2 regions of the Dendrosporobacter sp. 1207_IL3150 genome follow, and region 1 is predicted to be linked to the other one. Evidence: riboswitches for the same ligand, from Rfam matches in the RefSeq annotation. Region 1 holds a riboswitch; the other holds the start of a gene.
The links. Region 1 has a riboswitch for cyclic di-AMP ahead of V6C17_RS13165 (3D domain-containing protein). Riboswitches for the same ligand answer to the same signal wherever they lie in the genome.
Positions count from the first base shown of each region.

Region 2: it holds a riboswitch for cyclic di-AMP, as region 1 does, so the genes downstream of both, V6C17_RS09680 (C40 family peptidase) here and V6C17_RS13165 (3D domain-containing protein) in region 1, are expected to answer to the same signal.

Region 1 covers NZ_JBAIYU010000028.1:1,432-5,647, reverse strand. Annotated here, with positions in the region: gene V6C17_RS13175 (YibE/F family protein) at 119-1,222, shown strand; gene V6C17_RS13170 (L,D-transpeptidase family protein) at 1,289-2,005, shown strand; cyclic di-AMP (ydaO/yuaA leader) riboswitch at 2,053-2,196, shown strand; gene V6C17_RS13165 (3D domain-containing protein) at 2,203-2,784, shown strand; gene V6C17_RS13160 (alpha/beta hydrolase) at 2,914-3,645, shown strand; gene V6C17_RS13155 (DMT family transporter) at 3,781-4,216, shown strand, end outside.
Region 2 covers NZ_JBAIYU010000017.1:126,507-130,722, forward strand. Annotated here, with positions in the region: gene V6C17_RS09655 (nickel-dependent hydrogenase large subunit) at 1-259, shown strand, start outside; gene cybH (Ni/Fe-hydrogenase, b-type cytochrome subunit) at 280-978, shown strand; gene V6C17_RS09665 (HyaD/HybD family hydrogenase maturation endopeptidase) at 979-1,458, shown strand; gene V6C17_RS09670 (hydrogenase expression/formation C-terminal domain-containing protein) at 1,455-1,835, shown strand; gene aroH (chorismate mutase) at 1,914-2,300, shown strand; cyclic di-AMP (ydaO/yuaA leader) riboswitch at 2,474-2,612, shown strand; gene V6C17_RS09680 (C40 family peptidase) at 2,616-3,278, shown strand; gene V6C17_RS09685 (Na/Pi cotransporter family protein) at 3,333-4,216, opposite strand, start outside.

The sequences.
Region 1 (4,216 bases):
AGGCTGTACTTCTAAGCTTTGTGCTTGTGTACAGCCTTTCTTATTTTTAGTTCGATAAACAAGGATATATATAATGTGTTGTAGAATAGTGTCGCAATGTGCTTAGGAGGTAGATAAATTGATTCAGAAAATAATTGCCATAGTTTTTATATTCTTGTTATCTCTAGGAGTAGTATCTGCAGCCCCAGGAGAAGGAAAGAATCAAACGGTTCAATATGAAAAAGGGGTTGTTCTAAACGTTGGTTCTTTGGATAATTCCATGCAAAAGCAATATTTTATGTCTCAGGGCGAACTTGTTACTATTAAATTAACCTCAGGGCCTGAGTCAGGAAAAGTAGTAGATTCATTTAATTATGTTTCTGGCAAATCTCCATTTGAGATAAAAGTAAACCCTGGCGATAAAATCATTGTTGCAGTAAGCCACGACTTAGGAAAGACTACATATCACGTCAGTGATTTCGATAGATTCGATTACGTTTATGTTTTATTAGCAATTTTCATAGCATGTTTAGTTGTATTTGGTGGGATTGTTGGCGTTAAATCGGTTTTTGTTATTGCCGCGTCAACATTTATTATATTTGATGTTTTCATAGGACAAGTTTTAGTATCTAAAATTAGTATTACAATGCTAACCTTACTAGTTAGTGCGGTAATTGCAATGTTAACCCAAATAACAATAAGCGGTTGGAATCCCAAAAGTTTTGCAGCTATAATCGGGACTGTCGGTGGTGTTGCCGTAGCAGGTGCTTTGTCGATGCTATCGATTAAATTGATGCATTTAACAGGTCTGGATTCTGAAGAAGCAATGATGTTAAAGGCATCTATGTTGTCTTCAATAGATTTTCAAGGTGTACTTTTTGCGGGGATGGTATTAGGGGCTTTAGGTGCAGTCATGGATGTTACTATATCAATAGCTTCAGCTCTATATGAGGTTAAGACAGTGCGGCCTAACATTAGTATGAAGGAGCTGTTTATAACTGGGATGAACGTTGGACGCGATATTATGGGCACTATGTCAAACACGCTTATACTTGCATATGCAGGCAGTTCTTTGCCGTTAATGTTGCTGATCGCATCACAGCAACAAGTATCAATGCTCAAAATACTTAACCTTAATATGATAGTAACTGAGATAGCTAGAGCTTTAACAGGGAGCATAGGCTTAATTTGTGCTATTCCGCTTACTGCCTTTATCACTGCATTTTTATTAAAAGAGAAATAAATATTATAATACCTTTTATACTCCAATCATATAATTAATGAGTTTGGTTGATTGGAGGAGTATAAGGTGATTAATTTATTATCACTTAAATTAAAAAGAAGCCGACTGTTATTTAGTATGGCAGTCTTTTTAATTATGAGCGTGCTCTTTGGGGTCATCGGTTTTGAGTATATGGATGAGAAGGAACTCGCCGCTATTGAGAACCAGCCGACGACTAAGCCGCAAGGAGCGCAAAGCATTGTGATAAATGTATCCAAGCGTACATTAGAATTATATAATGACGAACAGGTATATAAAAAATATCGGGTAGCTGTGGGTAAGAGCGAAACACCGACGCCAATCGGAGAATGGAATGTTGTATGGAAAGACTACAATTGGGGTACCGGATTTGGAACTAGGTGGATGGGACTAAACGTCCCTTGGGGCATATACGGTATTCACGGTACGAATAAACCCTGGTCAATTGGGCAATTTGCTAGTCATGGTTGTATTCGTATGAGAAATAAAGATGTGGAAGAGCTATTTGAATGGGTCCCAATAGGAACGCCAGTTAGAATTGAGGGAAGGAAGATTAAGGTTCAGCGCAACTTAAAGTATCAGAGTACTGGTGCCGATGTTGTTCTTGTTCAGATGAAGCTAAAGGAACTAGGATATCTTAACACTAGGGCTGATGGTATATATGGGAAAGTAACTGTTGAGGCGGTCAAGGCTTTTCAAACTGCAAATGGACTTGAAGCTACCGGCAGTGTAGATAAAGAATTGATTGGGAAACTTGATATATAATTTGTTGGATAATTCATACTTTGACTACGTGGACAATTTGTTGTAAAATTAATATAATGCCGAATCCTAACAGGTACGGGGGAACCAATAAAGATATAGGGGTGAATCCGCATTGCGGAGGGGTTATTTCTCAATCTTCTCTTTGACCCTAACCCGACAGCTAACCTCGGAGGCGCCTTAAAAGAGAGGTGACCCAATTGAAGAGAGTATTTAAAGCAGTTGTGGCATTATTCAGTGTAATGCTGCTAACCTGCGCTGTAGCTTTTGCATCGCCTGAACTTCCGGTAAAACATGGCATGCGTGGCGAAAGCGTAGAAATTGTTCAAAGATTGCTGGCCAAATCAGGAGTATATTCCGGATCTATTGATGGTGTATTTGGCAATGGTACACTACAGGCAGTACGTGAATTCCAAGTCAAATATGGACTAGAACCTGATGGAATTGTTGGCCAAGAAACGTTTCGCTACTTAAATCGTTCTGACTCCGAAGGCAGCAGATATTCAAGATCACTCACAATGAGTGCTTCTGCTTATACTGCTTACGATGACGGAAATTCACACTATACTTATCGCGGGAATCTAGTTCGCAAGGGATTAGTTGCAGTTGATCCATCAGTTATTCCACTTGGAACACGCCTATATATACCAGGATATGGATATGCAATCGCCGATGACATTGGCGGTGCAATTAAGGGTAACAGAATTGATCTGGCATTTGAAAGTCGTAGTGAAGCGTTAAAGTTTGGTAGACAAACAATAACTGTTCATGTAGTTGAATAACAGGCAAACGCCTGTTTCTTTTTTTTCCTAATAGAAATATAAGTTTATAAAATAGACTAAGAGCAACAGCGATTTACACTTTCACTATATCTCGGCTTAAGCCGTACCTTTGATAATAAGGAGGGTACCATGAGAGAAATAATTATTGAGTGTGATGGTAATAGGCTTCAAGCTGTGTTACATACTACTTGTTATGTTGAAAATAGATTTGTGCTAGTTATGTGCCATGGATTTCGAGGGTCAAAAGAAGGGGGCGGACAAGCCGCTATAATGGCTGATAAGATTGCTTCGATGGGGATATCTGTTATGCGGTTTGACTTTACGCCTCTTCAGAATCTCACTTGGCAAGTGCGGGAGATTGATTCGATTGTAGACTATTGCAAAAAAAATATTTCTAATAACATTATATTATTGGGGCGAAGTATGGGTGGAAGTGCTTCGTTGGCGTATGCAGCACAATCTAGTAATATTAAAGGCTTGTGTTTGTGGGCGACTCCTTGGAGCTTACATGAAACTTTTAGGTTAGCACTCGGGGAAAATTATAAAATACTCGAAAATGGTGGAAGCTTAAAGATGCAAGACACGTACGGGATACTGCAATTAGAAGCTGACTTTATTCTGGACTTTGATAACTTCAATCTCATTGATTATGCTTCTAGACTAAATGATGTACCTGTTTTAATCTTACACGGTTCGAAAGATGAAATTGTTCCACTAAAGCAAGCTGAGCAAATTTATAACACATTATCAGGACCAAAGGAAAAAATAATAATAAATGATGGTAATCACCAATTAGCAGATCACTCAAAGGAAGCAATGGATGCTGTAATTAGTTGGATTAGTAGATATTTTGTAGGCTAACTATCCTTAGTTTTATGGTAGTGCTGTGTGAGCGGTTGTCTATTTTGAATATAAAAAGACATTCAGTAAATACTAAATGCGAGTCGAAAAAACGCCCCGTTATAGGGCGTACTATGCTTTAAGGGGCGTGAAATATTGAATATAAGTAATATTTCGGTTGACTTGCTGGCATTAATACTCGCTATGATTTCTGGGGTTTTTATGGCGGTACAAGGTTCGCTCAATGCAGCGCTGGGAAAGGTTGTTGGTGTACTAGAAACAACTTTTATTGTGCATATAGTTGGTACTGTAATTTTAGCAGTTTTACTATTCGTTTTTAAGCTCGGAAAGGGCAATATGGCGGCCATTTCGCAAGCACCATGGTACACATATTTAGGCGGTGTCGTAAGTGTTTTTATAATTTACCTTGTATGTGCCAGCATCCCGCAAGTTGGGGTAGCAAATGCGACAACGGCTATAATTGTTGGTCAAGTATTGACAGCAGTTGCAATTGATTATTTCGGTGCATTTGGACTTAAGCAAATGGCATGGGGATGGAGTCAACTTGCTGGAGTAGCGTTACTGGCTATCG
Region 2 (4,216 bases), on a different contig from region 1:
GGTAGTTATTAAAGACGGTAAAATTGCTAATTATCAAGCGGTTGTACCGTCGACCTGGAATGCTTGTCCAAGAGACAGCAAAGCTGGTTATGGCCCTTACGAAGCAAGCATGATTGACACAAAAATAAAGATTCCTGAAAAACCTCTCGAGATACTAAGAGTTATACATTCTTTTGATCCGTGCCTTGCTTGTGCTACTCATTTATATAATGCTGAAGGTAAACAATTATCGGTAGTATATAGTGATGCGTACAAGTAGAGCTGAATGGAGGAGTAAATATGAAGGAAAAATCACTTAGAGCCTATTATGTGTTTTCTCCGGCCATCAGAATATTCCATTGGATCATGGTACTAGCTATATTTGTGCTGTTTTTTACTGGATTATATATTGGCGATCCTTTTTTTATCGGCACTCAAGGTACGGAGGCTACGTTTGCTATTACGAATATATTTTCGATGGAAATGATGAGATATGTCCATTTTATTTTTGCTTATCTGCTAACTGTATCTTTAATACTTAGGATATATGGTTTTATCATTAATAAAGGTGACAGGCTGCTGCCGCATTTTTGGACTCGGCGATATTGGTTTGGTTTAGTTGATACAACACTCCACTATTTATTCTTACGTGATCAGCATACTCCATATTTACGTAATTCTTTAGCTAGAACAGGTTATTTATTTGTTTATATAATGATCCTGCTAGAAATTGTTACAGGATTTGCAATGTATGTTATGATAAATCCTAATAGCTTTGCGGCTAAAGTATTTGGACCATTTAATCACCTATTTATCAACGAATATAATGTTCATATAATTCACCATTATGCAGCATGGGGAATTATGCTATTTGTAATAGTACATATATATATGGCATCTAGAGCTGATTTTATGGAAAAAGGAGGAGAGGTTTCCGGTATGATTTCAGGTGTTAAGTTTTATGATGAAGAACCGGAAGACTTAAATGATATTAAATAAATGAATAAGATAACTATACTAGGGATTGGCAATATTTTACTTAAAGATGAGGGATTCGGTGTAAGAGTTATTGAGGAAATGCAAAAAACATATAACTTTTCAGAATCCATACAAGTTCTCGATGGTGGTACGCTGGGGATGGAGCTTCTTAAATTCCTAACAGATACGGATAAGTTAATTATTGTCGATGCTGTTTCAGGAACCCAGCCTGCAGGATTTATATATGAATTTTCTAACGAAGAAGTAAAAGCGTATTTTACGGAAAAAGTGTCAATGCATGAATTGGGGATTCAAGATGTACTTTCAGCTCTGGAGATAATAAGTAAACCAATTAAGGAAGTTGTAGTTATTGGCACTCAGCCATTAATAATGGATGTTGGTTTGGAATTATCGCCAGTAGCAGCTTCAGCTGTTGAACCAGTAATAGAAAGAATAATTAATAAACTAAGTTACTGGAAAATTGAGGTTAATAAGAAATGAAAACTTCTAGTTTTTCTGCCAATGTATTATCAATCCTGCATGAAATTTATATAGCGTTGGAAAAGTTCAAGGCAACGGGAGAGATATTTACAATATTTATTAATCAGGCTCCATTAACTCAAGATGAACGAAAAATTATCAATGATTTTTTAGGAAAAGGCAGCATTAGTGTTAAACTTGGAAATAGCAGTGAACCAGCTGAATGGCAAGAAACAGGAATAACTGGTGTTTGGTCAGGAGTTATTTATAATAGTTTCGGCAAGCCGATTGTCGAGCTGATTGAGATAGGCGCATTTCCGCAATTAGCTTCAGCCCACCCCGAAGATTTAAAAGCCAGCTTATCAAAATTGGGCAAGCAATTGCAAAGTTTGGAATAGTTGCCATTACTCATAACCTGGAATAACTAAAGGAATTAATATTTATTTACCGAATTTTACTAGAAAAAGTGTAAAGGAATGGTGAAGGTATTGCGTGGTGTCCGAGGTGCAATAACAGTAGAATCGAATAATAGTACAATGATATGTGAAAGTGTCGTGGAACTTTTAACTTCGATGGTTACTGCGAACAATATAGAAACCGAAGATATAGGAGCAGTTATATTTAGTTCGACTTCTGATTTAAATTCTGCATTTCCGGCTGTGGGGGCTAGAAGTTTAGGGTGGAATGAGGTGCCCTTATTCGGAACTCAGGAAATAGAGAATCCATCTGGTATTTCAAAGTGCATAAGAGTACTTATACTTTGGAATACTGATTTACCGCAAAGATCGATAAAGCATATTTATTTAAGAGACGCTATATCATTGCGGCAGGACATTAAAGAAAAGGAAGATGCTAACCGTTAATCTATGTAATAGGCTTTTGCTTCAGCAAAGGCTTTTGTTTTTCTGATTATCTTGGGAATTTGTTATAATATGGATTTGATTTAAACTAACAGTTGTTTATAAAAACAGAGATTGTGAAATTAATCTTTTATAAGGAAGGATTTTGAATAAAAAAAAAGAATAATATCGAATGAGTACTATAAAAGCCGAATCTAACTCAGGACCGGGGGAACCAACTTTAAGGGGTGAAATTACTGCTGATTTCAATGCAGTGATAGGGGAACCTCAACCCTAACCCGTCAGCTAACCTCGGAGGCTTAGGGAGGAGCCAATCAATTGAATAAGGCAGCACGTATTTTGGTAATGTTTTTAATGCTGGTTTGCACCGTTTCCGTTACATATGCATCTGGTGCCTACGAACAAGGTGATGAAGGTCAGGATGTAGCTTCTATTCAAGCCCGATTGAATACTTTAGGTTATGATGTCGTCGCTGATGGCGATTTTGGTCCAGCTACGACAAGAGCTGTAAAGGCTTTTCAAAAAGAGCGCGGACTTGAAGCAGACGGAGTAATTGGTGAACAAACTTACAAAGCACTAATGGGTCGCGAAATTCCAGCTAGCCGCGATAGCTCCACGGCGTTTAGACGTCTTACACAAACAGCATTTCGTTATATTGGGGTGCCGTATGTGTTTGGTGGAACTACTCCAAGCGGCTTCGATTGTTCCGGTTTTGTGAAATTTGTTTTTGGCAATAGTGGGATTTATATGCCGAGAACAGCCGATCAGCAATTTGAAGTGGGACAATCGGTATCTTACAACAGGTTGCAGCCAGGAGATCTTGTATTCTTTTCTACATACACTTCTGGTCCTTCGCACAGCGGGATTTATCTTGGAGATGGAAAGTTCATTAGTGCAACTTCTAGTCGCGGTGTTGCCGTTGATCGTATTGATAGCGGATACTGGGGCTCGCGCTACGTAGGAGCGCGTAGAGTTTTATAGTGATTCATTTGGAGGCATATATGCCTCCTTTTTGTTATCTATTGGCCGATATGATTATCTATCTGGAACTAAGACAATAATTGCCTTAGCATACTGTTTTGCAAAAGGAACGACAACGATTGACGAAATAATATTGAAAAGAGTATGGACAAGTGCTACTTGACTCGCGAAATCAGTAACATGCAGTGCTATTAAATTTGTTAAAAAGTTTGTGAAAGGTAAGAAGAGTGCAGCTCCGACTATGTTAAGAATAATGTGAGCTGCTGCTACTCTTTTAGCAGCTATAGGTGCAGCAGCGCCAACAATTACTGAAGAAATACAGGATCCAATATTATTACCGTAAACAACGTAAGCAGCTGACGTCAGATTGATTAACCCGTCACCTGCGAGAATCATAAGTAGAGCTGTTGCCGCGCTGCTTGACTGAAATAACATAGTTATAAGTATGCCGCCAGCAATTCCGTATAAAGGATTTGATTGCGAGGAAAGTATATATTGTATGGCAGTTTCTATTTCAGAGAGACTACTCAGTGTATCTGACAGTATATTTATACCCAAAAATATACTTATGAACCCGCTAATAGCCAAACATATAAAACGAAGTTTTTTTATACAGATTGCAATAACTGTAAAAGTTATTAAAAGCGGTATAAAGTACTGATCTGGAAAAGAAAGAGCCATCAGTTGAACTGTAGTGCATGTTCCGATATTTGCGCCGAGTATAATACCAAGGCTCTGATAAAAGGTCATATAATTTGCACTAACGAGACCGATTGTTATTAAAGATACAGCAGTGCTGCTTTGCATTAATGCTGATGCGAGTGCCCCCGCAATGAGGCCTCGCCATGGGGTCACAGTAATTTCTACCAGCATTAATCTAAGTTTATTCCCTAGCATGTTCTGCAGACCTAAACGCATAAAAAAAATACCGAAAAGTA